3 regions of the Pseudomonas sp. Z8(2022) genome follow, and region 1 is predicted to be linked to each of the others. Evidence: predicted binding sites of a transcription regulator. Region 1 holds the regulator's gene; each other region holds the start of a gene.
The links. The regulator LexA, encoded in region 1, represses DNA repair genes until DNA is damaged. The targets are predictions, from matches to a motif close to CTGTNTNNNNANACAG.
Positions count from the first base shown of each region.

Region 2: recN (DNA repair protein RecN) is a predicted target of LexA. The motif match lies at 2,039-2,054, and genes of this name have one in related genera.
Region 3: imuA (translesion DNA synthesis-associated protein ImuA) is a predicted target of LexA. The motif match lies at 5,129-5,144, and genes of this name have one in related genera.

Region 1 is NZ_CP107549.1:2,919,442-2,929,390, reverse strand. Features, by position in the region: gene topA (type I DNA topoisomerase) at 1-159, shown strand, start outside; gene OEG79_RS13955 (DUF6586 family protein) at 309-827, shown strand; gene OEG79_RS13950 (hypothetical protein) at 908-1,144, shown strand; gene sulA (SOS-induced cell division inhibitor SulA) at 1,208-1,678, opposite strand; gene lexA (transcriptional repressor LexA) at 1,688-2,302, opposite strand; gene OEG79_RS13935 (TetR/AcrR family transcriptional regulator) at 2,532-3,239, shown strand; gene OEG79_RS13930 (L,D-transpeptidase) at 3,289-3,810, shown strand; gene nagZ (beta-N-acetylhexosaminidase) at 3,822-4,820, shown strand; gene OEG79_RS13920 (peptidoglycan binding protein CsiV) at 4,851-5,375, opposite strand; gene mfd (transcription-repair coupling factor) at 5,387-8,824, opposite strand; gene OEG79_RS13910 (glyceraldehyde-3-phosphate dehydrogenase) at 8,956-9,949, shown strand, end outside.
Region 2 is NZ_CP107549.1:909,674-919,622, forward strand. Features, by position in the region: gene fur (ferric iron uptake transcriptional regulator) at 1-238, shown strand, start outside; gene recN (DNA repair protein RecN) at 339-2,015, opposite strand; gene grpE (nucleotide exchange factor GrpE) at 2,174-2,743, shown strand; gene dnaK (molecular chaperone DnaK) at 2,843-4,759, shown strand; gene dnaJ (molecular chaperone DnaJ) at 4,895-6,022, shown strand; gene dapB (4-hydroxy-tetrahydrodipicolinate reductase) at 6,069-6,872, shown strand; gene carA (glutamine-hydrolyzing carbamoyl-phosphate synthase small subunit) at 7,062-8,210, shown strand; gene carB (carbamoyl-phosphate synthase large subunit) at 8,247-9,949, shown strand, end outside.
Region 3 is NZ_CP107549.1:2,204,264-2,214,212, reverse strand. Features, by position in the region: partial or broken gene OEG79_RS10475 (ATP-dependent DNA ligase) at 1-926, shown strand, start outside; gene OEG79_RS10470 (ligase-associated DNA damage response DEXH box helicase) at 926-3,538, shown strand; gene pdeM (ligase-associated DNA damage response endonuclease PdeM) at 3,549-4,229, shown strand; gene OEG79_RS10460 (DUF1810 domain-containing protein) at 4,233-4,652, opposite strand; gene OEG79_RS10455 (hypothetical protein) at 4,649-4,975, opposite strand; gene imuA (translesion DNA synthesis-associated protein ImuA) at 5,162-5,779, shown strand; gene OEG79_RS10445 (Y-family DNA polymerase) at 5,787-7,196, shown strand; gene OEG79_RS10440 (error-prone DNA polymerase) at 7,193-9,949, shown strand, end outside.

The DNA of each region.
Region 1 (9,949 bases):
TGCGAGGCCCCGCAGAAGGATCCGGACGGTCGTCCGGCGGTGATTCGCTACAGCCGCAAGACCAAGGAGCAGTACGTGCAGTCCGAGGTCGACGGCAAGCCGACCGGCTGGCGTGCGTTCTACGATGGCGGTAAATGGAAGGTCGAGGACAAGCGCTAGAGCCTGTTCATCATCTGCTGCGCCCGGCCTGGCCTCGTTGCAGGCTTGGCTCCAGCTCGCGGGAAAGACCCTGAAAGGCTGACGAGATGCGCCTCTGGCTACTGGCTGAGGCGCGTATCATGACCTGATCTGCTGTGGAGGTCGCCATAATGGCCAAAGAAATCTACACCCGCACCAATCAGAAAATCTTCTTCGCCGGTATTGCTCTGGAGAACTGGCGCAAGGCAGAAGACTCCTCCGCGTTCAACGTGCAGGCACTGGTGCAAGCCGAGCGTGAGGCTGCGCTGTTCCACCTGTATGGCGGGCTGCTTGGGTTGTGCCACGAGATTGCCGGCTATTACCGCATGAGCGACCTTGCGCCTTCGCGTGTCGAGGCATTCGTTCAGCAGGCTGTACTCGAAGGTTCGCCCAGCCCGGAGCTGGCTGAACTGGTCGAGCTCGCTCAGCAGCGGGAAACCTGGCTGGCGCAATTGCTGGCTGCCTATGCTGAGCTGTTCCAGCCGCCGCGCGAGGAACGCAAGGCCAAGGTCGACCCGTCGATGCCGTTGATCACGGCCGTCAGCATTGGCCCGGAGCCGGTCGAGCTGAGCCTCGACGATATCGAGTCCTGGCGCCAGCAACTCAAGGCTCTGGTGCTGCGTTTCCGTGAAGGTCTCAGCGAGTGCTGATTGCGTTTAACTGGACCAGTGGGCTGGGGATGACCCCGGCTGACTGTTACAATGTCGTGTTTTTGCACAGAGACTGAGCCATGCCAACATCCTTTCTGGAAATCGTCGAACTGCCCGATGGGCGTATTGCCCTGCGTCGTGCAGAGGATGAAGAGGCGCTCGTGACTCTGGACTTCTCCGCTGATGCCAAGGCTTTTCTGCAGGGGCAGCACATCGAGGTGGCCAAGGCCATGCTCAATGTCGGAGTGCAGATGGCCGGTCGTATGGCCGAGGGTGATTTCAGCAGCGAGGAAGAAGGGCCGCGCGTCCTGCACTGAAAACGCTGCCACACAACGTAAACGGGGCTCCAGTGGAGCTCCGTTTTCATTTGCGGGAATGGTTCAGCCCAGGCTGATGTTCAGGCTTTGCGCGCCGCCGGTCTGGGCAGCCTGTGCCAGACGTTGGCGAGTGCTGCGCTCGACCGGGTGCAGCCAGCTGATCACGGTATGGCTGCGGCCCAGCTTGAGTGCATCCTCGGCGAGCTCCAGAGCGCTTTGCCCTTGCCGTGGTTGCAGCAGGAGGATGCGTTCGCGATTGAGTCCGGCTTCACGCAACCAGCTTTGTGTGAGGCTGGCGGGCGGCGCCACTAGGGTCAGCCAGCGTGCGTCCTGGTTCTGGCTCAGTTCGCGCAGAATCGGCGCCAGCAGGTGCAGGCAATGGCCGGCGGCGCCGCGCAGAGCCAGTTCGCTGAATGCCTGATCATCCTCGCGGCGGGCAATGTCATCGGTAACCTGGGGCTCGCCTGCGACACCGGCAAGAAAGGCGTCGAAAAGGGGAAGTTGTGGACGCTCGAGCGACTGCTGCATCTGCATGGCGTTTCCTCAGCGGCGGATTACACCGACACTCAAACCTTCGATGACTAGGTCCTGGTGTTCCAGGTCCACTTCGATCGGGGCGAACTCAGGGTTCTCTGCAATCAGCCAGACCTTGTTGCCCTCGCGCTTGAAACGCTTGACCGTTACTTCGTCATCGATACGGGCGACGACGATCTGGCCGTTGCGTGCCTCTCGAGTGGTGTGTACGGCGAGCAGGTCGCCATCGAAAATGCCGATGTCCTTCATGCTCATGCCGCGTACGCGTAGCAAGTAGTCGGCCTTGGGCTGAAAGAAGGAAGGGTTGATCTGGCAGGATTCTTCGACATGCTGCTGGGCGAGGATCGGCGCGCCTGCAGCGACACGGCCGATTACCGGCAGGCCTTCATCCTCGTTCGCGGCGCCTGCCTCGAAACCGGGTATGCGGATACCGCGAGAAGCGCCAGGAGTCATCTCGATGGCACCCTTGCGCGCGAGGGCCTTGAGGTGCTCTTCGGCTGCGTTGGGTGATTTGAACCCCAGCTCCTGGGCGATTTCCGCGCGGGTAGGGGGGTAGCCGTTGTCTTCCAGGCAGCGCTTGATGAAGGCGAGAATCTCGGCTTGGCGTGGCGTCAGTTTCAGCATGGCTGGGCTCTGTCTTTTTATACAGTGACTGGGATTATATACAGTAAGGCGGGCTTGGCAACGCTCAATTTCGTAGTGCGCTGTCGCCCGGCTTGTTACCCGTGCTGGTGAGTCTGCGTCTCTGCTTGTTGTAAGCTGTGACCCGCCGGCCAAAAGACGCCTTACGCGACTTGACAATCTGACTGCCTGAAACGTATGTTTCAAACAAGTGTTTGTCAGGTGATAGCTCATGGCTCAGTCGGAAACCGTTGAACGCATTCTCGATGCTGCGGAACAGCTGTTCGCGGAGAAAGGCTTCGCCGAGACCTCGCTGCGGCTGATTACCAGCAAGGCAGGGGTCAACCTGGCGGCCGTCAACTACCACTTCGGTTCCAAGAAGGCGCTTATTCAGGCGGTCTTCTCGCGCTTCCTCGGGCCATTCTGCGCCAGTCTGGAAAAGGAACTGGATCGCCGTCAGGCCAAGTCCGAAACCCAGGCTTCCCTGGAAGAGCTGCTCGAACTGCTGGTCGAGCAGGCGCTGGCGGTGAAACCGCGTAGTGGTAACGACCTTTCCATCTTCATGCGTCTGCTGGGCCTGGCTTTCAGCCAGAGTCAGGGGCACCTGCGCAAATACCTGGAAGAGGTCTACGGCAAGGTGTTCCGTCGCTACATGCTGCTGGTGCACGACGCCGCGCCGCGCATTCCGCCGCTGGAACTGTTCTGGCGTGTGCACTTCATGCTTGGCGCCGCAGCGTTCAGCATGTCCGGTATCAAGGCCTTGCGTGCGATGTCCGAGACCGATTTCGGCGTCAATACCTCGATCGAGCAGGTGATGCGCATGATGGTGCCGTTTCTGGCCGCAGGCATGCGTTCGGAAACCGGCATCAGCGACCCGGCCTTGGCCGAGGCGCAACTCAAGCCGCGAAGCAAGACGCCGAGCACTGCGTCCAAGGTTTGACTTGGTCGCAGGTGGGCTTGGCTTCTCCCTTCGGCTAAGCTAGCGGCCCATGCCCGATCTCGATCTACTCCATATCTCCATTGCCGATCAGAGGCTTTACGGCTTTTGTGCCGGGCAGCCGGTGCTCAGCCTGTCTGTCTCCACCGCGCTCAACGGGCCGGGTGAGCGCAACGGTTCGGGTTGCACGCCGTGTGGCCTGCATCAGGTGCGTGCGAAGATTGGTGGCGGTTTGCCTCTGGCTGCCGTGCTGCGTGGCCGCCGCTGGACTGGCGAGGTGTGGTCGCCGCAGTTGCACGCGCAGTTTCCCGGTCGTGACTGGATTCTCACCCGCATTCTCTGGTTAAGCGGTCTCGAGCCGGGGCGCAATCGCATGGGCGAGGTCGACACCTTCCGTCGCTACATCTATCTGCACGGCACGCCGGATACGGAACCCATGGGCGAGCCGTTGTCCCATGGCTGCATTCGCTTGCGCAATGCCGACATGCTGGCGCTCTTCGACCTTGTGCCGCCTCACTGCAAGGTGCGTATCGATGAAGCACCGTACCCGGCTGCAAATCAGGATTTCAAATAAGGAACAGGTTCATGCAAGGCTCTTTGATGATGGACATCGCCGGTACCTGGCTGACCGCCGAGGATCGCCAGATGCTGCGCCAGCCCGAGGTGGGCGGTCTGATCATTTTTGCCCGCAATATCGAATCGCCGCGTCAGGTGCGAGAGCTGTGTCAGAGCATTCGTGCGGTGCGGCCGGATCTGTTGCTGGCGGTGGATCAGGAGGGCGGCCGGGTGCAGCGCCTGCGTCAGGGGTTCCTGCGGCTGCCGGCGATGCGTGCTATCGCCGATAACCACAATGCCGAAGAACTGGCCGAGCACTGTGGCTGGCTGATGGCGACCGAAGTGCTGGCGGTCGGGCTGGATCTGAGCTTCGCTCCGGTGCTGGACCTCGACCATCAGCGCAGTGCCGTGGTCGGCAGTCGTGCCTTCGACGGCGACCCGCAACGCGCCGCCATGCTCGCTGGCGCCTTCATCCGTGGCATGCATCTGGCCGGTATGGCTGCCACCGGCAAGCACTTTCCCGGTCACGGCTGGGCAGAGGCGGACTCCCACGTTGCCATTCCGGTTGACGAGCGCAGCCTTGATGAGATCCGCGCCTGCGACATGCAGCCATTCAAACGTCTGGCGGGCGAGCTGGATGCGGTGATGCCGGCGCACGTCATCTATCCGCAGATCGATGAGCAGCCGGCAGGGTTTTCTCGTCGCTGGCTGCAGGACATCCTGCGTGGCGAACTGGGTTTCGACGGGGTGATATTCAGTGATGACCTGTCCATGGCTGGCGCGCATGTGGTCGGCGATGCCGGCAAGCGCATTGAAGCGGCGCTCGCGGCCGGCTGCGACATGGGTCTGGTTTGTAATGACCGTGGTTCTGCCGAACTGGCCCTCAGCGCGTTGCAGCGCCTGCAGGTCAGGTCTGCCGAGCGTCTGCAGCGCATGCGCGGACGTGGACATGCCTGTACCGATTACCGCCAGGCGCCGCGCTGGTCGGCGGCCGTAGCTGCGCTCAGGGCTGCACAGCTGATTGACTGAGACGAAAGACCTTCACCCGGGCCCGCTTGCTTAAAGCGGGCTGATGCGTACCAGTGCTCCCAGGCTGCCATGGTCCAGATAGGTCAGGCTGTTGTCCTTGAGGCGCTGGGCGACCTTCATGTGCTCGCTGCTTTCCAGCAGGCCGTCGGCGCTGAAGTGATTGATCCACAGTTCCAGATCCAGATCGGCAAAACGATCCTGGGTGAAGGCGAGGGTGCCTTCGACCGGATGGTGGCCGAGATGGGCATCACCACTGCTGATCGCAACGCGGCTCGGCGTGCTGCTCAGCGTCTGGCTCCAGGCCTTGTGCAGTAGAACCTGATAGCCGTTGCCCGGATTGAGCTTGGCGGCTTCATTGTCGAGGCGGGTAGGGCGCTCGCTGCCGGCAATCGGCAGTGCGGTGCCTGCCCAGTCGTCCGGCGCGATCTTCGGCGCGATGACCGGTTCACCCGCCTGGCGGAATACCAGCAGTTCCACCTGATACAGACGTTCGGCGAAGGCGCTTGGGGCGAGCAGGCAGAGCAGCAGGGCGATCAGGTGCAATGGGCGCGTCATGTGAGAGTCCTTCATGTGGTGGGCGCGAGGCGCTCGAACAGGGCTTCCAGGGTGTTGAAACGTTCTTCCGCACGCTCCATGGGAACCTGGATCTTGAAGGCGGTAGCGCCTTCGAACTTGTAGCGTTTCGGTTGGGCCTGGATCAGTTTGATCAGCGTCAGCGGGTCGACGCAGGTTTCCGCGGCAAATTCGATACGGCCGCCCTGCGGGCCGACGTCGACCTTGGTGATGCCGAGCTTATCTGCCTGCAACTTGAGCAGGGTCAGGCGCATCAGGTGCTTGGTCGGCTCCGGCAGCAGACCGAAGCGGTCGATCATCTCCACCTGCAGTTCCTTCAGGCCATCCTCGTCGGTAGCCGAGGCGATGCGCTTGTAGAGGATCAGGCGGGCATGCACGTCGGGCAGGTAGTCCTCGGGAATCAGCGCCGGTACGCGCAGATTGATCTCCGGGCCGCCGCCCAGCGGCTGGTCGAGGTTGGGTTGCTCGCCTTTCTGGATGGCCTTTACCGCGCGCTCGAGCATTTCCATGTACAGGGTGAAGCCGACGGCCTGGATCTGTCCGCTCTGGCCGTCGCCGAGCAGTTCGCCGGCGCCGCGGATCTCCAGATCGTGCGTCGCCAGGATGAAGCCGGCGCCGAGATCCTGCGCGCCGGCGATGGCCTCCAGGCGCTTCTGCGCGTCCTCGGTCATGCTCTTGCGCGGAGGCGTTAGCAGGTAGGCGTAGGCCTGGTGGTGACTGCGGCCGACGCGGCCGCGCAACTGGTGCAGCTGGGCCAGGCCGAACTTGTCGGCGCGCTCGATGATGATGGTGTTGGCGCTGGGCACGTCGATGCCGGTCTCGATGATGGTCGAGGCCACCAGCACGTTGAAGCGCTTGTGGTAGAAGTCGCTCATCACCTGTTCCAGCTCGCGCTCGCGCATCTGCCCGTGGCCGATGCCGATACGGGCTTCCGGCACCAGCTCGGCGAGGTCGGCGGCGCATTTGTCGATGGTCTTCACATCGTTGTGCAGGTAGTACACCTGGCCGCCGCGCAGCAGCTCGCGCAGCAGCGCCTCCTTGATGGTCGGCTTGTTCTCCTCCATGACGAAGGTGCGCACCGACAGGCGCCGCGCCGGTGGTGTGGCGATGATCGACAGGTCGCGCATGCCGGCCACGGCCATGTTCAGGGTGCGCGGGATCGGTGTCGCGGTGAGGGTGAGGATGTCCACCTCGCTGCGCAGGGCCTTGAGCTGCTCCTTCTGGCGTACGCCGAAACGGTGTTCCTCGTCGATGATCACCAGGCCGAGGTTGTGGAACTTCACATCCTCCTGCAGCAGCTTGTGAGTACCGATGACGATATCCACCTTGCCTTCGGCCAGCTGCTGCACCGCACCTTCGACTTCCTTGGCGCTCTTGAAGCGGCTCATTACCTCGACCTTCACCGGCCAGTCGGCGAAGCGGTCGCGGAAGCTGTTGTAGTGCTGTTGGGCGAGCAGGGTGGTGGGTACCAGCACGGCCACCTGCTTGCCGCTATGCACGGCGATGAAGGCCGCGCGCATCGCCACCTCGGTCTTGCCGAAGCCGACGTCGCCGCAGACCAGGCGATCCATCGGCTTGCCGGCGAGCATGTCGGCGCGCACGGCATCGATGGCTGCCTGCTGATCCGGGGTTTCCTCGAAGGGGAAGCCGGCGCTGAAGGTGGCGTAGTCGACGGCCGGGTCACGGAAGGCGAAGCCTTCGCGGGCGGCGCGGCGGGCATAGATGTCGAGCAGCTCGGCAGCGACGTCGCGCACCTGTTCGGCGGCCTTGCGCTTGGCCTTCTGCCAGACTTCCGAGCCGAGCCGGTGCAGTGGTGCCAGGGCATCGTCGCTGCCGCTGTAGCGGGCAATCAGGTGCAGGCTGGCCACCGGTACATAGAGTTTGGCGTCGTCGGCGTACTGCAGGGCAAGGAACTCGGCGGCCTGGCCGTCGAATTCCATGGTCACCAGGCCCAGGTAGCGGCCGACGCCGTGATCGATGTGCACCACCGGCGAGCCTTCGCGCAGCTCGGTGAGGTTCTTGATCACGTTGTCGCCGCCGTCGCGTCCTTTCTCGCGACGACGACGCTGCATCACGCGTTGGCCGAACAGCGGGTTTTCCGGGATCAGCGCGAGGTCGTCGAGCAGCAGGCCTTCGTCCAGCGGTGCTATGCAGATGTTCAGCCGCTCGCTGCTGGCGACGAATCCCGGCCAGCCTTCGACTTCCCTGGGCTTGAGCTTGAGGCGGGCGAGCAGTTCCAGCAGTACTTCGCGGCGGCCGGCCGATTCGGCGCAGAACAGCACGCGGCCCTGATATTCCTCGATGAAGCGGCGCAGCGCCGCCAGTGGCTCGCCAGCCTTGGCCTGGATCGCCAGGTCGGGCAGGGCGCGGGCGTCGAAGCGGGTCTGGCCGACGCCGGGTTCGATGTCGTCCTGGTTGACCATCACTCGCGGCCAGTTCTTCAGGCGGGCGAAGCAGTCCTCTACCGGCAAGAAGATATCGGCCGGAGGCAGCAGTGGCCGCTCGGGGTCGACGCGGCGATCCTCGTAGCGGTTGCGTGCATCCTGCCAGAACTGTTCAGCGGCTTTCTCGATACCGGGCAGGGAGAACACCTGGGTGTCGCCTGGCAGGTAGTCGAACAGGGTGTCGGTTTCCTCGAAGAACAACGGCAGGTAGTACTCTATGCCGGCCGGCGTAATGCCCGAGGAGAGGTCCTGATAGATGGGGCAGCGGCGGAAATCCACGTCGAAGCGCTCGCGAAAGCGCCCGCGGAAGTCGGTAACGGTCTTTTTTTCCAGCGGAAACTCACGCGCCGGCAGCAGGCGGATCGACTCGACCTTGTCCACCGAGCGCTGGTTTTCCGGGTCGAAGGTACGCAGGGTCTCGATTTCGTCGTCGAACAGATCAATGCGGTAGGGGACTTCGCTGCCCATCGGGAACAGATCGATCAGTGCGCCACGTACGGCGAACTCGCCGTGTTCGTACACCGTATCGACGCAGCGGTAGCCGGCGGCCTCCAGGCGTGTGCGCATCTGCTCGACGTCCAGCTTCTGGCCGACATCCAGTACCAGGCTGCTGCCCAGCAGGAAACGTTTCGGCGCCAGGCGGTGTAGGGCGGTGGCAATCGGCACTACGAGAATGCCGCGGCTCAGTTGCGGCAGCCGGTATAGCGCGGCGATACGCTGGGAAATGATGTCCTGATGCGGTGAGAACACGTCGTAGGGCAGGGTTTCCCAGTCGGGGAAATGCAGCACCGGAAGGTCCGGGGCGAAGAAGGCCAGTTCTTCCTGCAGGCGTTCGGCGCTCTGGCTGCCCTCGGTCAATACCAGGGTGAAACGCCCGGCACTGCTGGCCGCTTCGGCGATCGCCAGGGAGAGGGCGGCGCCGGGCAGATTGCCCCATTGCTGTTTGCCGGCGCTGGCCGGCAGAGACGGAAGACGCAGTACGGACACGGGCGGCTCACGATCATTACGAAGGGCCGGGAATTGTAGCGGGGCTTGGTGGTCAATGTCAGTCACGACAGGCACGCATTGCTCCCGCTCGCGAGCGCCGTCATAATGTAGCCCCTTTTTTCAGCCCCTACATGTGGAAGGTACTGCCCGTGACTCAGAAGCCCGACCAGTGTCTCGGTGAATGGATCGATCGTGAAGCTCTCGCGGAAGCGATGATTCCGCTGATTGGTCAGCTCTATCGCAACAACAATGTGGTGACCTCGGTCTACGGCCGTGGCCTGATCAACCGTTCGGTCATTGACATCCTCAAGGCTCACCGTTTTGCCCGTCACCGTCTGGTTGGCGATGCCGAGCTGTCGGTGCACGACACCTTCCCCATGCTCAAGGCCATGAGCGAGCTCAAGCTGGGCGCCGCTTCCGTGGATCTGGGCAAGCTGGTTGCCAAGTTCAAGGCCGAAGGCGCTGGCCGCAGCATCGAGCAGTTCGTCAAGGACGAGCTGGCCGATGTGGTCGGCAAGCAGAACGGCTCGGCGCGTGAAGGCACTGACGTGGTGCTCTATGGCTTCGGCCGCATCGGTCGCCTGCTGGCGCGCATCCTGATCGAGAAGACCGGTGGTGGCGACGGCCTGCGCCTGCGTGCCATCGTCGTGCGCAAGGGTGCGGAGAACGATCTGGTCAAGCGTGCGAGCCTGCTGCGTCGTGACTCGGTGCATGGCAAGTTCAATGGCACCATCACCATTGATGAGGCCAACAACACCATCACTGCCAACGGCAATCTGATTCAGGTCATCTACTCCAACGATCCTGCGTCGATCGACTACACCCAGTACGGCATCAAGGATGCGTTGCTGGTCGACAATACCGGTAAATGGCGTGATGCCGAAGGCCTCGGCCAGCATCTCAAGTGCCCGGGCGTCGATCGTGTGGTGCTCACCGCTCCCGGCAAGGGCGCGCTGAAGAACATCGTGCATGGCATCAACCACAGCGAAATCACCGCTGAAGACAAGATCATTTCCGCTGCTTCCTGCACCACCAACGCCATCGTGCCGGTGCTCAAGGCGGTCAATGACAAGTTCGGCATCGTCAACGGTCATGTCGAGACCGTTCACTCCTACACCAACGACC
Region 2 (9,949 bases), 2.0 Mb from region 1:
CGTGCTGACCCAGTTCGAGGCTGCCGGTCTGGTGGTGCGCCACAATTTCGATGGTGGTCATGCCGTATTCGAGTTGGCCGACAGCGGCCATCACGACCATATGGTCTGTGTCGATACCGGTGAGGTGATCGAGTTCTTCGACTCCGAAATCGAGAAGCGCCAGAAGGAAATCGTCCAGGAACACGGCTTCGAGTTGGTCGATCACAATCTGGTTCTGTATGTGCGCAAGAAGAGCTGATTCTTCTGCGCAATAAAAAAGGCGACCCTGAGGTCGCCTTTTTTATTTGGTCATGGCCGGCGAGCCTGACTCTATCCGGGGGCAGCCTGGCTGCGTGGCTTCAGGCGGCCTGCGCACTGGTAACCATCTTGCGCGCATGGGCCAGCGATTCTTCGGTCAGATCGACGCCACCAAGCATGCGCGCGATCTCCTCGACACGGCCTTTTTCGTCCAGTTTGCTCACGGCTGTGGAGGTTGCATCCTCGCCGCGCCGCTTGTGCACGAACAGATGCTGATGCCCCTGCGCGGCCACCTGCGGCAGATGGGTCACGCACAGCACCTGGCCGCGTTCGCCAAGGCGGCGCAGCAGCTGGCCGACCACTTCCGCCGTCGGACCGCCGATGCCGACATCCACTTCGTCGAATACCAGGGTCGGCACGCGCGAGGTCTGCGCAGTGATCACCTGGATCGCCAAGCTGATGCGCGACAGCTCACCGCCCGAGGCCACCTTGGCCAGCCCGCGCAGCGGCTGACCGGGGTTGGCGCTGACCAGAAACTCTACCGACTCCAGGCCGTTGGCATGCGGTTCTGCACTGCTTATGGCCTGCAACTGGATGCTGAAACGCCCGCCGGGCATGCCCAGTGCCTGCATTTCCTGCTCCACGGCCGCGGCCAAACGTTCGGCGGCATTGGCGCGCAGTGCGCTGAGTTCGGCAGCCTTTTCCTGATAGTGGCGCTCGTAGGCGGCCAGTTCCTCGGCCAGACGTTCGCTGGCCTGGTCGTCGGCATTCAGGCCTTCGAGTTCTTCGAACAGTTGCTGTTGCAGGGCAGCCAGTTCGGAGGGCTGGATGCGGTGCTTGCGTGCCAGGGTATAGATGGTGTCCAGGCGTTCTTCAAGAAACTGCTGACGCTCCGGATCGGCGTCGAAGTGATCGACGAAGCGGTTCAGTTCGCCAACGGCTTCCTCGACCTGAATCTGTGCGCTGGCCAGCAGATTGCTCGCTTCGCCGAGGGCGCCGCCCTGGCCGCCGAAGGCGCCCAGGCGGTTGAGGCTGGCGGTCAGCGCCGACAATACGTTGCCGGCATCGCTCTCGCTGCACAGATCGAGCACCTGGCGGCAGGCGCCGAGCAGTGCTTCGGCATTGCTCAGAGCCTTGTGTTCCTGCTCCAGCTGTTCCAGCTCGTTGTCGCCGAGGGCGAGATTTTCCAGTTCTTCCAGCTGATAGCTGAGTAACTGGTGACGGGCGCGCTGCTCGTCGCCCTGGCTGGAAATGCGCTCCAGCTCGGCGCGTGTCTGTTTCCAGCGCTGCGCGGCGAGCTGCACCTGACGCGCCAGTTCCTGGCTGCCGGCGTACTCGTCGAGCAGGCGGCGATGGGTGTCGGTCTTGAGCAGTGACTGGTGTTCATGCTGGCTGTGAATATCGATGATCAGCTCGCCAATGGCCTTGAGGTCGGCCTGCGGGCAGGGGCTGCCATTGATATAGCCACGGGAGCGGCCCTCGGCGGTGATCACCCGGCGCAGGATGCATGGGCCGTCGTTGTCCAGATCGCGCTCGGCAAGCCAGGCGCGGGCTTCGGGAATGTCCGCCAGGTCGAAGCTGGCGAGGATATCCGCCTTGTCGGCGCCGGGGCGCACCACGCCGCTGTCGGCACGATCACCCAGGCACAGGCCAAGGGCGTCGAGCATGATCGACTTGCCGGCGCCGGTTTCGCCGCTGATGGCGCTCATGCCGGCATCCAGCTCGAGGTCCAGGTGGTCGACGATGGCGTAGTTGTGAATGGACAGGTGCACCAGCATGGCGAACGCTCCCGAGTTGATGTCTGGTTATTTATACAGTGTTTTTTCTTTTCCTGGCAATCCTCGTCTATCGCCCCTTGAAACCTGTGGAATTGACTCCATATAGGCGGCAGGTGCGCGGGCTGGAGCCGCGCTGATTGATTCGAGAGGAGATAGGCATGGCTGACGAACAGAACCTGGACACGCAGAACCCCGAACCTCAGGCGGCCGAGAACGCCGCGCCGAGCGATGACCTGGCGGCTCGCGTACAGGCCCTGGAAGAGCAGCTGGCTGCGGCGCAGGATCAGTCGCTGCGCGTTGCTGCCGAACTGCAGAATGTGCGCCGTCGCGCCGAGCAGGACGTGGAGAAGGCGCACAAGTTCGCGCTGGAAAAATTCGCCAATGACCTGCTGCCCGTCGTCGACAGCCTGGAGCGTGGTCTGGAGCTGTCCAGCCCGGACGACGAAGCCATCAAGGCTGTGCGTGAGGGCATGCAGCTGACCCTCAAGCTGTTCCTCGACACCCTGGCGCGTCACCAGCTGGAAGCGATCGACCCGCATGGTGCTCCGTTCAACCCGGAACATCACCAGGCCATGGCGATGGAAGAGAGCACCAACGTCGAACCGAACTCGGTGCTCAAGGTATTCCAGAAGGGTTATCTGCTTAACGGTCGCCTGCTGCGCCCGGCCATGGTCGTGGTCAGCAAGGCACCGACCACACCGCCGCCTTCGATCGACGAGCAGGCTTGAAATTTCCGGGGGCGACCCCATTTTTGAGTCAAGCGTTTTAGTGCTGCCGGAGCCCGTGAAACGAGGCGACGGATAAATCAAAGTTTCGGGAGAATTTTCATGGGTAAAATCATCGGTATCGACCTGGGGACCACCAACTCCTGCGTCTCCATTCTGGAAAACGGCAACGTCAAGGTGCTGGAGAACGCTGAAGGCGCTCGCACCACGCCGTCCATCATCGCTTACGCCAACGACGGCGAAATCCTGGTTGGCCAGTCGGCCAAGCGCCAGGCAGTGACCAACCCGCACAACACCCTGTACGCGGTTAAGCGTCTGATCGGTCGTCGTTTCGACGAAGACGTGGTGCAGAAGGACATCGGCCTGGTGCCGTACAAGATCGCCAAGGCCGACAACGGCGACGCCTGGGTCGAAGTCAACGGCCAGAAGATGGCACCGCCGCAGATCAGCGCCGAAGTGCTGAAGAAGATGAAGAAGACCGCCGAGGACTACCTGGGCGAGCCTGTGACCGAAGCGGTGATCACCGTTCCGGCCTACTTCAACGACAGCCAGCGCCAGGCCACCAAGGACGCTGGCCGTATCGCCGGTCTGGACGTCAAGCGCATCATCAACGAGCCGACCGCGGCTGCGCTGGCTTATGGTATGGACAAGGCCAAGGGCGACCACACCGTGATCGTCTATGACCTGGGCGGCGGTACCTTCGACGTGTCGGTGATCGAAATCGCCGAAGTCGACGGCGAGCACCAGTTCGAAGTACTGGCCACCAACGGTGACACCTTCCTCGGTGGTGAGGATTTCGACATTCGCCTGATCGACTACCTCGTCGACGAATTCAAGAAAGAAACCGGCATGAACCTCAAGGGCGACCCGCTGGCCATGCAGCGCCTGAAGGAAGCTGCCGAGAAGGCCAAGATCGAGCTGTCCTCGAGCCAGCAGACCGACGTCAACCTGCCGTACATCACCGCAGATGCCAGCGGTCCGAAGCACCTGAACGTTAAGATCTCCCGTTCCAAGCTGGAATCGCTGGTCGAGGATCTGGTGCAGCGCACCATCGAGCCCTGCAAGACTGCTCTGAAGGACGCCGGTATCGACGTCAGCAAGATCGACGACGTGATCCTGGTTGGTGGTCAGACCCGTATGCCGCTGGTGCAGAAGACCGTTGCCGAGTTCTTCGGCAAGGAGCCGCGCAAGGACGTCAACCCGGACGAAGCCGTGGCCATGGGCGCTGCCATTCAGGGTGCGGTACTGGCCGGTGACGTCAAGGACGTGCTGCTGCTGGACGTTTCCCCGCTGACCCTGGGTATCGAGACCATGGGCGGCGTGATGACTCCGCTGATCGAGAAGAACACCACCATCCCGACCAAGAAGTCGCAGGTGTTCTCGACTGCTGACGACAACCAGAGCGCCGTGACCATTCACGTGCTGCAGGGTGAGCGCAAGCAGGCCTCGCAGAACAAGTCGCTGGGCAAGTTCGATCTGGCCGAGATTCCACCGGCTCCGCGTGGCGTGCCGCAGATCGAAGTGACCTTCGATATCGACGCCAACGGTATCCTGCACGTGTCCGCCAAGGACAAGGCCACCGGCAAGCAGCAGTCCATCGTGATCAAGGCCAACTCCGGTCTGTCCGAGGAAGAGATCGAGCAAATGGTGCGTGACGCCGAGGCCAACGCCGAGGAGGACCGCAAGTTCGAAGAGCTGGCCACTGCCCGCAACCAGGGCGATCAGCTGGTGCATGCCACCCGCAAGATGCTCACCGAGGCGGGCGACAAGGCCACTGCCGACGAGAAGGCGGCCATCGAGAAGGCCATTGGCGAGCTGGAAGTTGCCGTGAAGGGCGACGACAAGGCGGCCATCGAGGCCAAGATGAACGCCCTGTCCGAGGCCACCACGCCGCTGGCGCAGAAAATGTACGCCGAACAGCCGCAAGGTGGTGCTGCCCAGGCTGATGCCGGTGACACCAAGGATGCCGGTGACGACGTGGTCGACGCTGAGTTCGAAGAGGTCAAGGAGAACAAGTAAGGGATGCGGCCTGCTCAGCGGGCCGCTTCTTCTTTACGCTCCACCGTCGCTCGCGACGGGCAGGATTCGCCGCGCGGGAGCCTTCTCCCGCGTCGGCGTATCTGGAGCTCACGAATCTGAGAGTGCAGCACAACTATGGCAAAACGTGACTATTACGAGATCCTGGGGGTCGAGCGCGGCGCGAGCGAGGCCGAGCTGAAGAAGGCCTATCGGCGCCTGGCGATGAAATATCACCCGGACCGCAACCCGGACGACAAAGACGCCGAAGAGAAATTCAAGGAGGCCAACGAGGCCTACGAAGTACTCTCCGACGCCAGCAAGCGTTCGGCCTATGACCAGTACGGCCATGCCGGGGTCGATCCGCAGATGGGCGGCGGCGGTGGTGCCGGGTTCGGTGGCGCCAACTTCTCCGACATCTTCGGTGATGTGTTCAGCGACTTCTTCGGCGGTGGTCGTGGCGGTTCGCGTGGTGGTGCACAGCGTGGCAGTGACCTGCGCTACACCCTCGAGCTGGACCTGGAAGAAGCGGTGCGTGGTACCACCGTGACCATTCGCGTACCGACCCTGGTCGGTTGCAAGACCTGTGATGGCAGCGGTGCCAAGAAAGGCACCAGTCCGGTGACCTGTACCACTTGCGGTGGTATTGGCCAGGTGCGCATGCAGCAGGGCTTCTTCTCCGTGCAGCAGACCTGCCCGCGCTGCCATGGCAGCGGCAAGATGATCACCGACCCCTGTGGCAGCTGTCACGGCCAGGGGCGCGTGGAAGAGAGCAAGACGCTGTCGGTCAAGGTGCCGCCTGGTGTCGACACCGGTGATCGCATTCGCCTGTCCGGCGAGGGCGAGGCCGGCACGCACGGCGGCCCGGCCGGTGACCTCTATGTGGTGGTCAACGTCCGTGAACATGCGATCTTCCAGCGTGATGGCAAGCATCTGTACTGCGAAGTGCCGATCAGCTTCGCCGATGCTGCGCTGGGGGGCGAACTGGAAGTGCCGACCCTCGATGGTCGGGTCAAGCTGAAGATTCCGGAAGGCACCCAGACCGGCAAGCTGTTCCGTCTGCGTGGCAAGGGCGTGGCCCCGGTGCGCGGTGGTGCGGCTGGCGACCTGATGTGCCGGGTGGCGGTGGAAACGCCGGTCAACCTGAACAAGCGTCAGCGCGAACTGCTCGACGAGTTCCGCAAGTCGCTGCAGGGTGACGACTCGCACTCGCCCAAGGCCAGCGGCTGGTTCGAAGGTGTGAAGCGCTTCTTCGGCGACGTTTAACCCAAAGCGCCCCGGTAGTGCCGGGGCGACAGCTTGGAGCTGATGTATGCAACGTATTGCAGTGATGGGCGCCGCCGGGCGTATGGGCAAGACCCTGATCGAGGCCGTGAGCCAGGCCGAGGGTGCGACGCTCAGTGCCGCCATCGACCGTGCCGACAGTAGCCTGATCGGCGCCGATGCCGGTGAGCTGGTCGGTCTGGGTCGGATCGGCGTGACCCTGGTGGGGGATCTGGCGGCGGTCGTCGATGATTTCGACGTTCTGATCGACTTCACCCATCCCTCGGTGACGCTGAAGAATCTGGAAGTTTGCCGTCAGGCGGGCAAGGCCATGGTCATCGGTACCACCGGTTTCACTCCCGAGGAAAAGCAGCAGCTGAGCGAAGCGGCCAGGCAGATCCCCATCGTCTTTGCCGCCAATTTCAGCGTAGGTGTCAATCTGTGCCTGAAATTGCTGGATACCGCTGCCCGCGTGCTGGGTGACGACGTGGATATCGAGATCATCGAGGCGCACCACCGGCACAAGGTCGATGCGCCGTCCGGCACTGCGCTGCGCATGGGTGAAGTGGTGGCCGAGGCGCTGGGGCGTGACCTGCAGAAGGTCGCCGTGTATGGTCGTGAAGGTCAGACCGGTGCGCGTGAGCGCGAGACCATCGGTTTTGCCACCGTGCGTGCCGGCGACGTGGTGGGTGATCACACCGTGCTGTTCGCCGCCGATGGCGAGCGCGTGGAGATCACTCACAAGGCCTCGAGCCGCATGACCTTTGCCAAGGGGGCGGTGCGCTCTGCGCTGTGGTTGCAGCAGCGTTCGCCTGCGCTGTACGACATGCAGGACGTGCTGGGTCTGCGTTGACGCGAATGTGCGACTGAGGCGTCTAATCGGGTGGACCGAAAAAGGGTTTTCCTGTAACCTTCCTGTTTTAGTGTGTCCACTAAAAGTTACGCAGAATGGCTCAAATAAAAAAGCGGGATGACCTTCACACGTCATCCCGCTTTTTTACAACCTGCGTTTGCTTCAAGCCTGATCGAGACGGAGGTCTTCTTGACTAAGCCAGCCCCCAAACCTGCCATTTTAGCCCTTGCTGACGGCAGCATCTTTCGCGGCGATTCCATTGGGGCCGATGGCCAGACCATCGGTGAGGTGGTGTTCAACACCGCCATGACCGGCTATCAGGAAATCCTCACCGATCCTTCCTATGCCCAGCAGATCGTTACCCTGACCTATCCGCACATCGGCAACACCGGTACCACGCCGGAAGATGCCGAGTCCAACCGCGTATGGGCTGCTGGTCTGATCATCCGCGACCTGCCGCTGATCTCCAGCAACTGGCGTGACAAGCAGCCGCTGGACGAGTATCTGAAGGAGAACGGCACCGTCGCCATCGCCGGCATCGATACCCGTCGCCTGACCCGCATCCTGCGTGAGAAGGGCTCGCAGAACGGCTGCATTCTGGTCGGCGATGACGCCACCGAAGAAAAGGCGCTGGAACTGGCGCGCAGCTTCCCCGGCTTGAAAGGCATGGACCTGGCCAAGGAAGTCACCTGCGACAAGCCTTACGAGTGGCGCTCCAGCGTGTGGAATCTGGAAAGCGACAGTCACCCGGAAATCGCCGCTGCCGATCTGCCGTATCACGTCGTCGCCTACGACTACGGCGTGAAGCTGAACATCCTGCGCATGCTGGTGGCCCGCGGTTGCCGCCTGACCGTGGTGCCGGCGCAGACTCCGGCCAGTGAAGTGCTGGCGTTGAATCCCGATGGCGTATTCCTCTCCAACGGCCCTGGTGACCCCGAGCCGTGCGACTATGCGATCAAGGCGATCAAGGAAATCCTGGAAACCGACATCCCGGTATTCGGCATCTGCCTCGGTCACCAGTTGCTGGCCCTGGCCTCCGGCGCCAAGACCCTGAAGATGGGTCACGGTCACCACGGTGCCAACCACCCGGTACAGGATCTCGATACCGGCGTGGTGATGATCACCAGCCAGAACCACGGTTTCGCCGTGGACGAGAACAGCCTGCCGAGCAACCTGCGTCCGATCCACAAGTCGCTGTTCGACGGCACCCTGCAGGGCATCGAACGTACCGACAAGGATGCCTTCAGCTTCCAGGGGCATCCCGAGGCGAGCCCGGGGCCGCACGATGTGGCCCCGCTGTTCGACCGCTTCATCGAAGCCATGGCCAAGCGCCGCTAAGCCTCGCCGACTGACCCAAGGATTCGAGTAAAGAACATGCCAAAACGTACAGACATCAAAAGCATCCTGATCCTCGGCGCCGGCCCCATCGTCATCGGCCAGGCCTGCGAGTTCGACTACTCCGGCGCCCAGGCCTGCAAGGCGCTGAAGGAAGAAGGTTTCCGCGTCATCCTGGTGAACTCCAACCCGGCCACCATCATGACCGACCCGGCCATGGCCGACGCCACCTACATCGAGCCGATCAAGTGGGCCACCGTGGCCAAGATCATCGAGAAGGAGCGTCCGGACGCGCTGTTGCCGACCATGGGCGGCCAGACCGCGCTGAACTGCGCGCTGGACCTCGAGCGCCACGGCGTACTGGAGAAGTTCGGCGTCGAGATGATCGGTGCCAATGCCGACACCATCGACAAGGCCGAAGACCGCTCGCGCTTCGACAAGGCGATGAAGGCCATCGGTCTGGAATGCCCGCGTTCGGGCATCGCCCACAGCATGGAAGAAGCCTATGGCGTGCTGGAAATGGTGGGCTTCCCCTGCATCATCCGTCCGAGCTTCACCATGGGCGGCACCGGCGGTGGTATCGCCTACAACCGTGAAGAGTTCGAGGAAATCTGCGCCCGTGGTCTGGACCTGTCGCCGACCAATGAGCTGCTGATCGACGAATCGCTGATCGGCTGGAAGGAATACGAGATGGAGGTGGTCCGCGACAAGAAGGACAACTGCATCATCGTCTGCTCGATCGAAAACTTCGATCCGATGGGCGTGCACACCGGTGACTCGATCACTGTCGCCCCGGCACAGACCCTGACCGACAAGGAATACCAGATCTTGCGCAACGCCTCGCTGGCGGTGCTGCGTGAAATCGGTGTGGAAACCGGCGGTTCCAACGTGCAGTTCGGTATCTGCCCGAACACCGGCCGCATGGTCGTGATCGAGATGAACCCGCGCGTTTCCCGTTCCTCGGCGCTGGCCTCCAAGGCCACCGGCTTCCCGATCGCCAAGATCGCTGCCAAGCTGGCGGTCGGCTACACCCTGGATGAGCTGCAGAACGACATCACCGGCGGTCGTACCCCGGCGTCCTTCGAACCGTCCATCGACTACGTGGTGACCAAGGTCCCGCGTTTCGCCTTCGAGAAATTCCCGAAAGCCGATGCCCGTCTGACCACCCAGATGAAGTCCGTGGGTGAGGTCATGGCCATCGGTCGCACCTTCCAGGAATCGGTGCAGAAAGCCCTGCGCGGTCTGGAAGTCGGTGTTGCCGGTTTCGATCCGAAGCTCGATCTCAACGATCCGGAAGCCGAGAGCACCCTGCGCCGCGAACTGACCGTGCCCAGCGCCGAGCGCATCTGGTACGTGGCCGATGCCTTCCGTGCCGGCAAGAGCGTCGCCGAAGTCTTCGACCTGACCCGTATCGATGAGTGGTTCCTGGTGCAGATCGAAGATCTGATCAGGGACGAAGCCACCGTGCAGACGCTGAGCCTGTCCGCCATCGATTACGACCTGATGTTCAAGCTCAAGCGCAAGGGCTTCTCCGACGCCCGTCTGGCCAAGCTGCTCGGCGTTTCCGAGAAGAGCCTGCGCGCTCACCGCCACAAGCTGAAAGTGCTGCCGGTGTACAAGCGTGTGGACACCTGCGCCGCCGAGTTCGCCACCGACACCGCCTACATGTACTCGACCTACGAGGAAGAGTGCGAGGCCAATCCGTCGACCCGCGACAAGATCATGATCCTCGGTGGCGGTCC
Region 3 (9,949 bases), 720 kb from region 1:
CGGTGGCCAACCCTACCCCTTCTTTCTCGCCCATCCGCTACAGCAGCCGCTGGAACAGTTTGACGCTCAGCTGGGGCCGGCCAGCGACTGGCTGGTGGAATGGAAGTGGGACGGCATCCGTGCGCAGCTGGTCAAGCGCGACGGGCGCCTGTGGCTGTGGTCCCGCGGCGAAGAACTCATCACCGATCGCTTCCCGGAGCTGCACGAACTGGCCGAGGTGCTGCCGGACGGCAGCGTGCTCGATGGTGAGCTGGTGGCCTGGAAGGAGCCCGCCACAGGCAGTGGCGCCGTGTGAAGACTGGCGTTCGCGCCCCCAGGACGAGCGCCGGGCACGGCTGGAGCTGCTGGTGGCGGAGGTCGGCGACGCCCGTTTGCAACTTTCGCCGCAACTCACCGGTAGCGACTGGCAGGACTTCGCCCACCAGCGCGAAGCCTCTCGCCAGCTGGGCGTGGAAGGCCTGATGCTCAAGCGTCGCGACTCCCTGTACGGCGTCGGCCGCACCCGTGACCTGGGCCTGTGGTGGAAATGGAAAGTCGACCCGTTCAGCGTCGATGCGGTGCTGATCTATGCCCAGCGCGGCCACGGTCGCCGGGCCAGTCTGTACAGCGACTATACCTTCGCCGTGTGGGACGATTCCGCCGCCGGCGAGCGCGTACTGGTGCCCTTCGCCAAGGCGTACTCCGGGCTCACCGATGACGAGATGCGCAAGGTCGATGCGATCATCCGCAAGACCACCGTGGAGAAGTTCGGCCCGGTGCGCAGCGTTACCCCGACCCTGGTGTTCGAGCTGGGCTTCGAGGGCATCGCCCTGTCCAAGCGGCACAAGAGCGGTGTCGCCGTGCGTTTCCCCCGCATGCTGCGCTGGCGTACCGACAAAAAGGTGGAAGACGCCGACACTCTGGCCACGCTGCAGGGCCTGCTCTGATGGATCAACCCGTTCGCCGTCGCAGTCTGTCCAGTGCCTGGTTCGCCCGGCACGGCTGGAAGCCCTTCGCCTTTCAGAAGGAAGTCTGGCAGGCGGTCAAGGCTGGCGAGTCGGGCCTGTTACACGCATCTACCGGCGCCGGCAAAACCTACGCCGTATGGTTCGCGGCCCTGGACCGCTTCGCCACGCCCTCTCCTGCTGTCAGCGCCAGTCCTCGCCCCCGCAAGAAACCGCTGATGGCGCCACTGACGGTGCTGTGGATCACCCCGATGCGCGCCCTTGCCGCCGACACCGCCCGCGCCCTGCAGGCGCCGCTGGATGACCTGCAAATTCCCTGGAACATTGGCCTGCGCACCGGCGACACCGGCTCTGCCGAACGTGCTCGGCAAAGCCGCAAACTGCCAACCACGCTGATCACCACGCCGGAAAGCCTGTCCCTGCTGCTGACCCGTGCCGATGCGCGCGAGGCCTTCGCTCACCTGCGTATGGTGGTAATCGATGAATGGCACGAGCTGCTCGGCAACAAGCGCGGCGTGCAGCTGCAACTGGCCCTGGCGCGCCTGCGCCTGTGGCATCCGGAGCTGCTGGTATGGGCGCTGTCCGCCACCCTCGGCAACCTCGAACATGCCCGCGAGGTGCTGATGCAAGCCGGGCGCCTGGTCCAGGGCAAGCTGGCCAAAGACCTGCGCATCGACAGCCTGCTGCCACCCGGACTGGAGCGCTTCCCCTGGGCCGGACATCTGGGGCTGCGCATGCTGCCGCAGGTGGTCGAGGAACTGGACGCCAGCAGCACCGCCCTGGTGTTCACTAACACCCGCTCGCAGGCTGAAACCTGGTATCAGGCGTTGCTTGAAGCCCGCCCGGACTGGGCCGGTCTGCTCGCCCTGCACCACGGCTCGCTGTCGCGCGAGGTGCGCGACTGGGTCGAACTGGCGCTCAAGGAAGGCCGTTTGAAAGCCGTGGTCTGCACCTCCAGCCTGGACTTGGGCGTGGACTTTCTGCCGGTGGAGCGGGTGCTGCAGATCGGCTCGCCCAAGGGCGTGGCTCGTCTGATGCAGCGCGCCGGGCGCTCCGGCCACGCCCCGGGGCGTCCGTCCCGCGCCACGCTGGTGCCCACCCACAGCCTGGAAGTGCTGGAAGCTGCCGCCGCTAAAACCGCCGTGGCCGAGCGCAAGGTGGAAGCGCGGCAATCGCCGGACAAGCCGCTCGACGTCCTGGTCCAGCATCTGGTGAGCATGGCCCTGGGCGGCGGTTTTCTGGCCGATGCCATGCTGGCCGAAGTCCGTAGCGCCTGGGCCTATCGCAGCCTTAGCGACGATGAATGGCAATGGGCATTGGCCTTCATCCGCCACGGCGGCCATTCGCTGACCGCCTACCCCGACTACCGCCGCGCCGAGCCGGATGCCGACGGTCTGTGGCAGGTGCCGGATGTGCGTCTGGCGCGGCGTCATCGCATGAGCATCGGCACCATCGTCAGCGACGCCAGCCTGGCGGTGAAATACTGGAGCAAAGGCGGCGGTGGAGGCTCGCTGGGCAGCGTCGAGGAAGGTTTCATCGCCCGTCTGCGCCCCGGCGACACCTTCCTTTTCGCCGGCCGCACGCTGGAGCTGGTGCGGGTGGAAAACATGACCGTCTACGTGCGCCGCGCCACCAGCCGCAAGGCTGCGATCCCGCGCTGGAACGGCGGGCGCATGCCGCTCTCCAGCGAACTGGCGGACGCCGTGCTGGCCAAGCTCGATGCTGCAGCCAGGGAAGAATACGTCGGCCCCGAGATGCAGCTGCTGCGTCCATTGCTCGACGTGCAGCAGGCCTGGTCCGCCCTGCCCGGCGCGACCACCCTGCTGGCAGAAGTGCTCAAGTCCCGCGAAGGCTGGCACCTGTTCCTCTACCCCTTCGCCGGGCGCTCGGTGCATCTGGGACTGGCCAGTCTGCTGGCCTGGCGCCTGGCCCGAGAACAGCCACTGAGCCTGTCCATCGCGGTCAACGATTACGGCCTGGAGCTGCTCTGCCCCAGTGAAGTGAATTTCGCCGCGCGGCTCACGCCCGAGCTGTTCAGCACGGACGATCTTTTGCCCGACGTACTTGCCAGCCTCAACGCCGGTGAACTGGCGCGCCGGCGCTTTCGCGAGATTGCCCGCATCGCCGGCCTGGTGTTCAGCGGCTACCCCGGTGCGCCAAAGAGTGCCCGCCAGTTTCAGGCCTCCAGCGCGCTGTTCTTCGACGTGTTCAGCCAATACGACCCCGGTAATCTGCTGCTCGGCCAGGCCCAGGAAGAAGTGTTGCGCCAGGAGCTGGACGTGCAGCGCCTGCAGCACACCCTGCAGCGCCTGCAATCGCGCCGCCTGGATATCCGCACGGTCAAGCGCGCTACGCCTTTCGCCTTCCCGCTGCTGGTGGAGCGCTATCGCGAAAGCCTGAGTTCGGAGAAGCTCGCCGACCGTATCCGGCGCATGGTGGCCGATTTGGAGCAGGCCGCTGGGCCAGGCGGTTATCAGGACCCGGCATTCGCCATCGACGACGAGCGCCCGGCGCCGCGCAAAGGCCGCTCTCCGCGTCAGGGCAAGGACGGCCTGCCCCGGCCACCGGCGCAGCGCCCGAAAAAACGCCGCTGATAGAGATCCAATGACCGAACCCCCTACCAATTATCACAGCGTGCAACTGGCCGGTGCCGAACTCTGGCTGCTGGCGGACAAGGCAATCTGGTGGCCGCAGCAGCAGGCGCTGCTGGTCGCCGACATACACATCGGTAAGGCTGCGGCCTATCGCGCCCTAGGCCAGCCGGTTCCACAAGGCACCACTGCCGCCAACCTGCAGCGTCTGGACGCCCTGTTGCAGCGTTTCGATTGTCACCAGCTGATCTTTCTCGGTGATTTTCTCCATGCCCCCGGCTCCCGCACGCCGGCTACCCTGTCGGCGTTGGCTGAGTGGCGCGCGCGCCACGCCGAACTGGCCATGACCCTGGTGCGCGGCAACCACGACAAACGTGCGGGCGACCCTCCTGAAGACTTGCGCATCGCGGTAGTGGAAGAACCGCTGCTGCTCGGCCCCTTCGCCCTGCAGCATGAGCCTCGCGCGCATACCACGCACCACGTGCTGGCCGGCCACGTACACCCGGCCTACACGCTGCATGGCCGGGGCCGACAACGCCTGCGCCTGCCCTGCTTCGTGCTGGGCGATGAGGTCAGCCTGCTGCCGGCATTCGGCAGCTTCACCGGCACAATGACCTTTCGTGCAGAACCCGATCAGCGCATCGTGGTGGTTGGCGACGGCGGGATCTGGCCCGTCCGCCGCAGCGAGCCATGAGGCTTACAGGCGCTGCAAGGTCGCAGCATCCTGCTCACCGTCGTAGAACGCCTGCAGCACCTCAGCGAACAGCGGCTGCGTCGGCGCAGCGGCCTGGAACAAGGTCATGCTCGAACGCAGCTTGAGGTCATCCGGCGAGCCCATGATCTGCCGCACCGGGCGCCCGCGATGGGACAACAGCGCTCGCACGCAATCCTCCAGGCGCGAACCGAGCAACGGGTACGCCAGGTAGGCCCGCGCCTCGGCCAGCCCGCTTATGCCGTAACGCTCGGCCATTTCACTACGACCCAGGCCACGCAGCTGCGGAAACACGTACCAGATCCAGTGGCTGCGCTTGGCCCCGGCACACAGCTCTTCGAGGGCCTGTTGATAATCGCGCTGCTGCGCCTCGACGAAACGCGCCAGATCGAACGGATCGTTCATGGTCCTGACCGTTCATGCCCCATGGGTGTGGTATCGGGCAGCGTACCCTGCGTGGCGAAGTCCGGGCTGTGCACCTCGGAATCCAGCGGCATGTGCGCGTACCGGGCCTTCTCGGCACCTGGCCCGAGTGGGTCGGCCAGCCGCGCGCGCTTGAACTCGTGATGCTCGCCAAGGCCGCGAGCCAGCAAGCACCCACCCAGGGCGGCGCCCGCCAGGCCCAGCAATCCGCCGCGTCGTAAACCGGCGCCTATCAACGCCAGACCACTACCAAGCGACGCGTAGCGCTGCCAGTCGTGGAGGTTGTTGTCGGTGTGTTCTTTCATGGCAACTCTTCCTGAAGGTGACCTATCAGCTGACAGGTGCGCTTCTGCGATGTTCTGTCATATTGGATGACCGCTTATCGCATCGCGCTGGAGCATGGGCGGCGACGAACTGCCCTGCTCAGCCCCTTGACCGATACGATGGCCGGCTCAATACTGTATCTATATACAGTATTTTGGTCGTTACCCATGTCATCCGTGGTAGCACTCGACCGGCTGATCGACGCCCGCCGCGTATGGCGAGGTCAGGCCGTTTCATCGCCAGCGAGTGCCAATTTCTCAACCGGACACCGTTTTCTCGACGCCGCACTGCCCGGTGGCGGCTGGCCCACGGCTGCGCTCAGCGAAATTCTCACCGCCGTGCCGGGCATCGGCGAGCTGAGTCTGTTGTGGCCGACCCTTGCCAGGCTGACGACCGCCAGCGAGCGGGTCGTGCTGATCGCCCCGCCTCACCTGCCCTACCCTCAGGCCTGGATTCAGGCCGGCGTCGATCTGCGGCAACTGAGCATCATCCAGGCCGATGGCCGCGACGCTTTGTGGGCGGCTGAACAATGCCTGCGCTCGGGCAGCTGTGGCGCGGTGCTGAGCTGGTTGCGCCAGGCCGATGACCGAGCCTTGAGGCGCCTGCAGGTGGCCGCCGCGACCGGGCAGACCCTGGCATTTGCCTACCGGCCGCAGGCAGAGGCTGCCAACCCGTCACCGGCGGCGCTGCGCCTGGTGCTCGAAAGCCAGCCGGCACAAGTTCGGGTGATCAAGTGCCGCGGTGGTTTGCCGCCTGCCCGGCCGCTCGTCTTTGCCTGGCATTGAGCCTGCCATGCTCTGGGCTTGCATCCTGCTGCCACAACTGGCCATGGACGGCGTGCAGCGTAACCGCGCCAATCCCGACGAGCCGTTGGCGCTGCTCACTGGCTCGCCACAACGGCGCGTCGTGCAGGCCGTCAATTCGGCGGCTCGTGCACTGGGGCTGAAGCCCGGTCAGTCGCTGACGGCGGCGCAGGCCCTGACGCGCGGCTTTGCCAGCGCAGAATACGACCTCGCGGCCATCGAGCGCTGGCAGCAGTTTCTGGCCGCCTGGGCTTACGGTTTCAGTGCCCAGGTCAGCCTGCATTACCCACGCTGCCTGCTACTGGAAGTGCAATCGAGCATGGGGCTGTTCGGCCCCTGGCCGCGTTTCGAGGCTCGTTTGCGCGCCGAGCTCTCGGCACTGGCCTTCCAGCATCGTATTGCCGTCGCACCGAACCCGGCGGCTGCGCGGGTGCTGGTCAATATCGGTGATGGCCTGATGGCAAGTGATGGGCAGGTGCTCAGGCAGATGCTCGATCCCCTGCCCGTCGATCGGCTCGGGCTTTCCGCTGCGGCAACCACAGCCTTCAACCGCATGGGGCTCAGGCAACTGCGGCAGCTGTTGGCCTTGCCGCGCGACAGCCTGGCCAGGCGTTTTCCTGCCGAAGTGTTGCTCCATCTCGATACGCTGCTGGGTCTGCGACCACTGGCGCTGGATTTCTTTACGCCAGCCGATGTGTTCGTTGCCCGCATCGAACTGAATTTCGAGGTGGAATCCCATCAGGCGCTGCTGTTCCCGTTGCGCCGGCTGACCGCCGACCTGGCCGCCTACCTGGCCGGTCGTGACAGCGGCGTGCAGCGTTTCGCCCTGCACCTGGAACACCGCTCGGGCGCCAATACGCAGATACAGGTTGGCCTGCTCAGCGCCGAGCGTGATCCCGCCATGCTGTTTGAGCTGACACGCGGCCGCCTGGAGCATCAGCAGCTGCCGGCACCGGTGTTGGCCGTACGATTGGTGGCGCGTGAACTGCCGGCTTTTGCGCCGCAGCACCAGCAATTGTTCGAAGAGCGCCCACAGCAGAACCAGCCCTGGGAGCAATTGCGTGAACGATTGCGGGCGCGTCTCGGTGATGAGGCCCTGCATGGCCTGGGTGCCAGAGCCGATCACCGCCCCGAGCGTGCCTGGTCCAACGAGGCGACCAGCTCCGTGCTGCCGCCCAGAGGCCCTCGGCCAGGCTGGCTGTTGAGCGAACCCCAGCCGCTGCATGAGGCTTCGCTGCGCATTCTCGCCGGCCCCGAGCGCATCGAGTCTGGCTGGTGGGATGGCGAGGATGTACGCCGCGACTATTACGTGGTGCAGACCCATGCCGGCCAGCGCGGCTGGGCCTATCGCCCGGTCGGCAGTGATGGGCCGCTGTTGCTGCACGGCTGGTTCGCATGAGCGATTACGCCGAGCTCCATTGCCTGTCGAACTTCACCTTCCAGCGCGGCGCATCCAGCGCTCAGGAGCTGTTCGAACGTGCGGCTCGGCTGGGTTACCAGGCCCTGGCGATCACCGATGAATGTACCCTGGCCGGTATCGTGCGCGCGTGGGAGGCCTCGAAAAAAACCGGGGTAAAGCTGATCGTGGGCAGCGAAATGCAGATCGAGAAAGGCCCGAAACTGGTGCTGCTGGCCGAGAACCTGACGGGCTATCAGGCGCTATGCGGTCTGATCACTCGGGCGCGACGCAGGTCGGCAAAGGGCAGCTACCGATTGCTGCAAGAGGATTTCGTGGCGCCGCTCGATGGCCTGCTGGCCATCTGGCTCAGCGCAGGCGATACCACTGCCCTGCCCTGGCTTCGTTCGGTTTTTCCCGAGCTTCTGTGGCTGGGCGTCGAACTGCATCGCGGCGCGGACGATAGCGCGCGTCTGCAGCGCCTGCTCGAACTGGCCGCGGCCCATGACTTGCCGGCGGTGGCCTGTGGCGACGTGCACATGCATGCCCGTGGCCGCCGCGCCCTGCAGGACTGCATGACCGCCATCCGTCATCATCTACCCGTGGCCGAGGCCGGTGCCCATCTATTCGCCAATGGCGAGCGGCATCTGCGCCGGCTTGAGGAACTGGGCGAGCTGTACCCGCCCGAGCTGCTCGCGCAAACACTACGCATCGTCGAGCGCTGCAGTTTCGATCTCAGCCAACTGAATTATCACTACCCGCACGAGCTGGTGCCTGCAGAGCATGATCCCACCTCCTGGCTGCGCGTTCTGGTGGAGCGTGGCGCCGCCGAGCGCTGGCCCAAGGGTGTGCCGGCCGCCGCCCGCGCGCAGATCGAGCATGAGCTTGAGCTGATCGCCGAGCTGAAATACGAGAGCTACTTTCTGACCGTGCACGACATTGTCCGCTTTGCCCGCGAGCAGCACATCCTCTGCCAGGGCCGGGGCTCGGCGGCCAACTCCAGCGTCTGTTTCGTGCTTGGCATCACCGAGCTGGACCCCACCGAGAGCCGGCTGTTGTTCGAGCGCTTTCTCTCCCGCGAACGCAATGAGCCACCGGATATCGACGTCGATTTCGAACATGAGCGCCGCGAAGAAGTCATCCAGTACGTGTTTCGCCGCTACGGGCGAACCCGTGCGGCGCTCACCGCCGTGGTCAACACCTATCACGGCGCCGGGGCGATACGCGATGTCGCCAAGGCCCTTGGCTTGCCGCCGGATCAGGTCAATGCCCTGGCTGACTGCTGTGGCCGCTGGAGCAGCGGCCCGCCAACGCCGCAGCGCCTGCTGGAAGCGGGCTTCGACCCGCAGAATCCGCTGCTCAGACGTGTACTGATCCTGACTGGCGAGCTGGTCGGATTTCCCCGTCATCTGTCGCAGCATCCGGGCGGCTTCGTCATTTCCGAGCACGCACTCGACACGCTGGTGCCGGTGGAGAACGCGACCATGGTCGAACGCACGGTCATCCAATGGGACAAGGATGATCTGGACAGGGTCGGCCTGCTCAAGGTCGACGTGCTGGCTCTGGGCATGCTCAGTGCGCTGCGCCGCTGTTTCGGCCTGATCGAGCGCTACCGTGGCAAGCAGTGGACGCTGGCCACTCTGCCCAAGGAGGACCAGGCAACCTACGCCATGATCAGCCGCGCAGATACCATCGGTGCATTCCAGATCGAGTCCCGCGCACAGATGGCGATGCTGCCACGGCTGCGTCCGCAAACCTTCTACGATCTGGTAATTCAGGTGGCCATCGTCCGTCCGGGGCCGATCCAGGGCGACATGGTGCATCCCTACCTGCGCCGGCGAAACGGCGAAGAAGCCATTGACTACCCCTCCGATGAACTCAGGCCGGTTTTCGAGCGCACCCTAGGTGTGCCGCTGTTCCAGGAACAGGTGATGGAACTGGCCATCGTCGCAGCCGAGTACACTCCAGGCGAAGCGGATGAACTGCGCCGCAGCATGGCCGCCTGGAAACGCCATGGAGGTCTCGAACCCCATCGCCAGCGGCTCACCTCGCGCATGCTGGAAAAGGGTTACTCGCAGGCATTCACCGAACGGATCTTCCGCCAGATCGAAGGTTTTGGCAGTTACGGCTTCCCCGAGTCGCATGCGGCCAGCTTCGCCCTGCTCGCCTACGCCAGCTGCTGGCTGAAGTGTCATGAGCCTGCGGCCTATGCCTGCGCTCTGGTCAACAGCTGGCCGATGGGTTTCTACAGTCCCGACCAGGTGCTGCAGGACGCGCGGCGGCATGACGTCGAGGTGCGTCCCGTGGATGTGCGCTACAGCGACTGGGACTGCAGCCTGGAGCCGGACGAACATGGCGAACCGGCCATCCGCCTGGGACTGAGGATGATTCGCGGCATGCGCGAGGACGACGCGCGCCGCATCGAACAGGCACGCCTGTCAGGCGCATTCCGCGATGTCGAAGACCTCAGCAGGCGTGCACGTCTGGATGCCTCGGCGCGTGAGCGGCTGGCCGATGCCGGCGCGCTCGGTGGTCTGGCTGGCCACCGCTACCAGGCGCGTTGGGCGGTGGCCGGCGTCGAGGAACAGTTGCCGCTGTTCGCCGGTATATCGGCGCCAGACGAGGCATCTCTGAAGCTGCCTACACCTTCACAGGGGGAAGATCTGCTGACCGACTATGCCACCCTCGGTACCACCCTCGGCCCGCATCCTCTGGCTCTGCTGCGCCAGGCCCTGCGTGCGCAGCGCTGCCGCAGT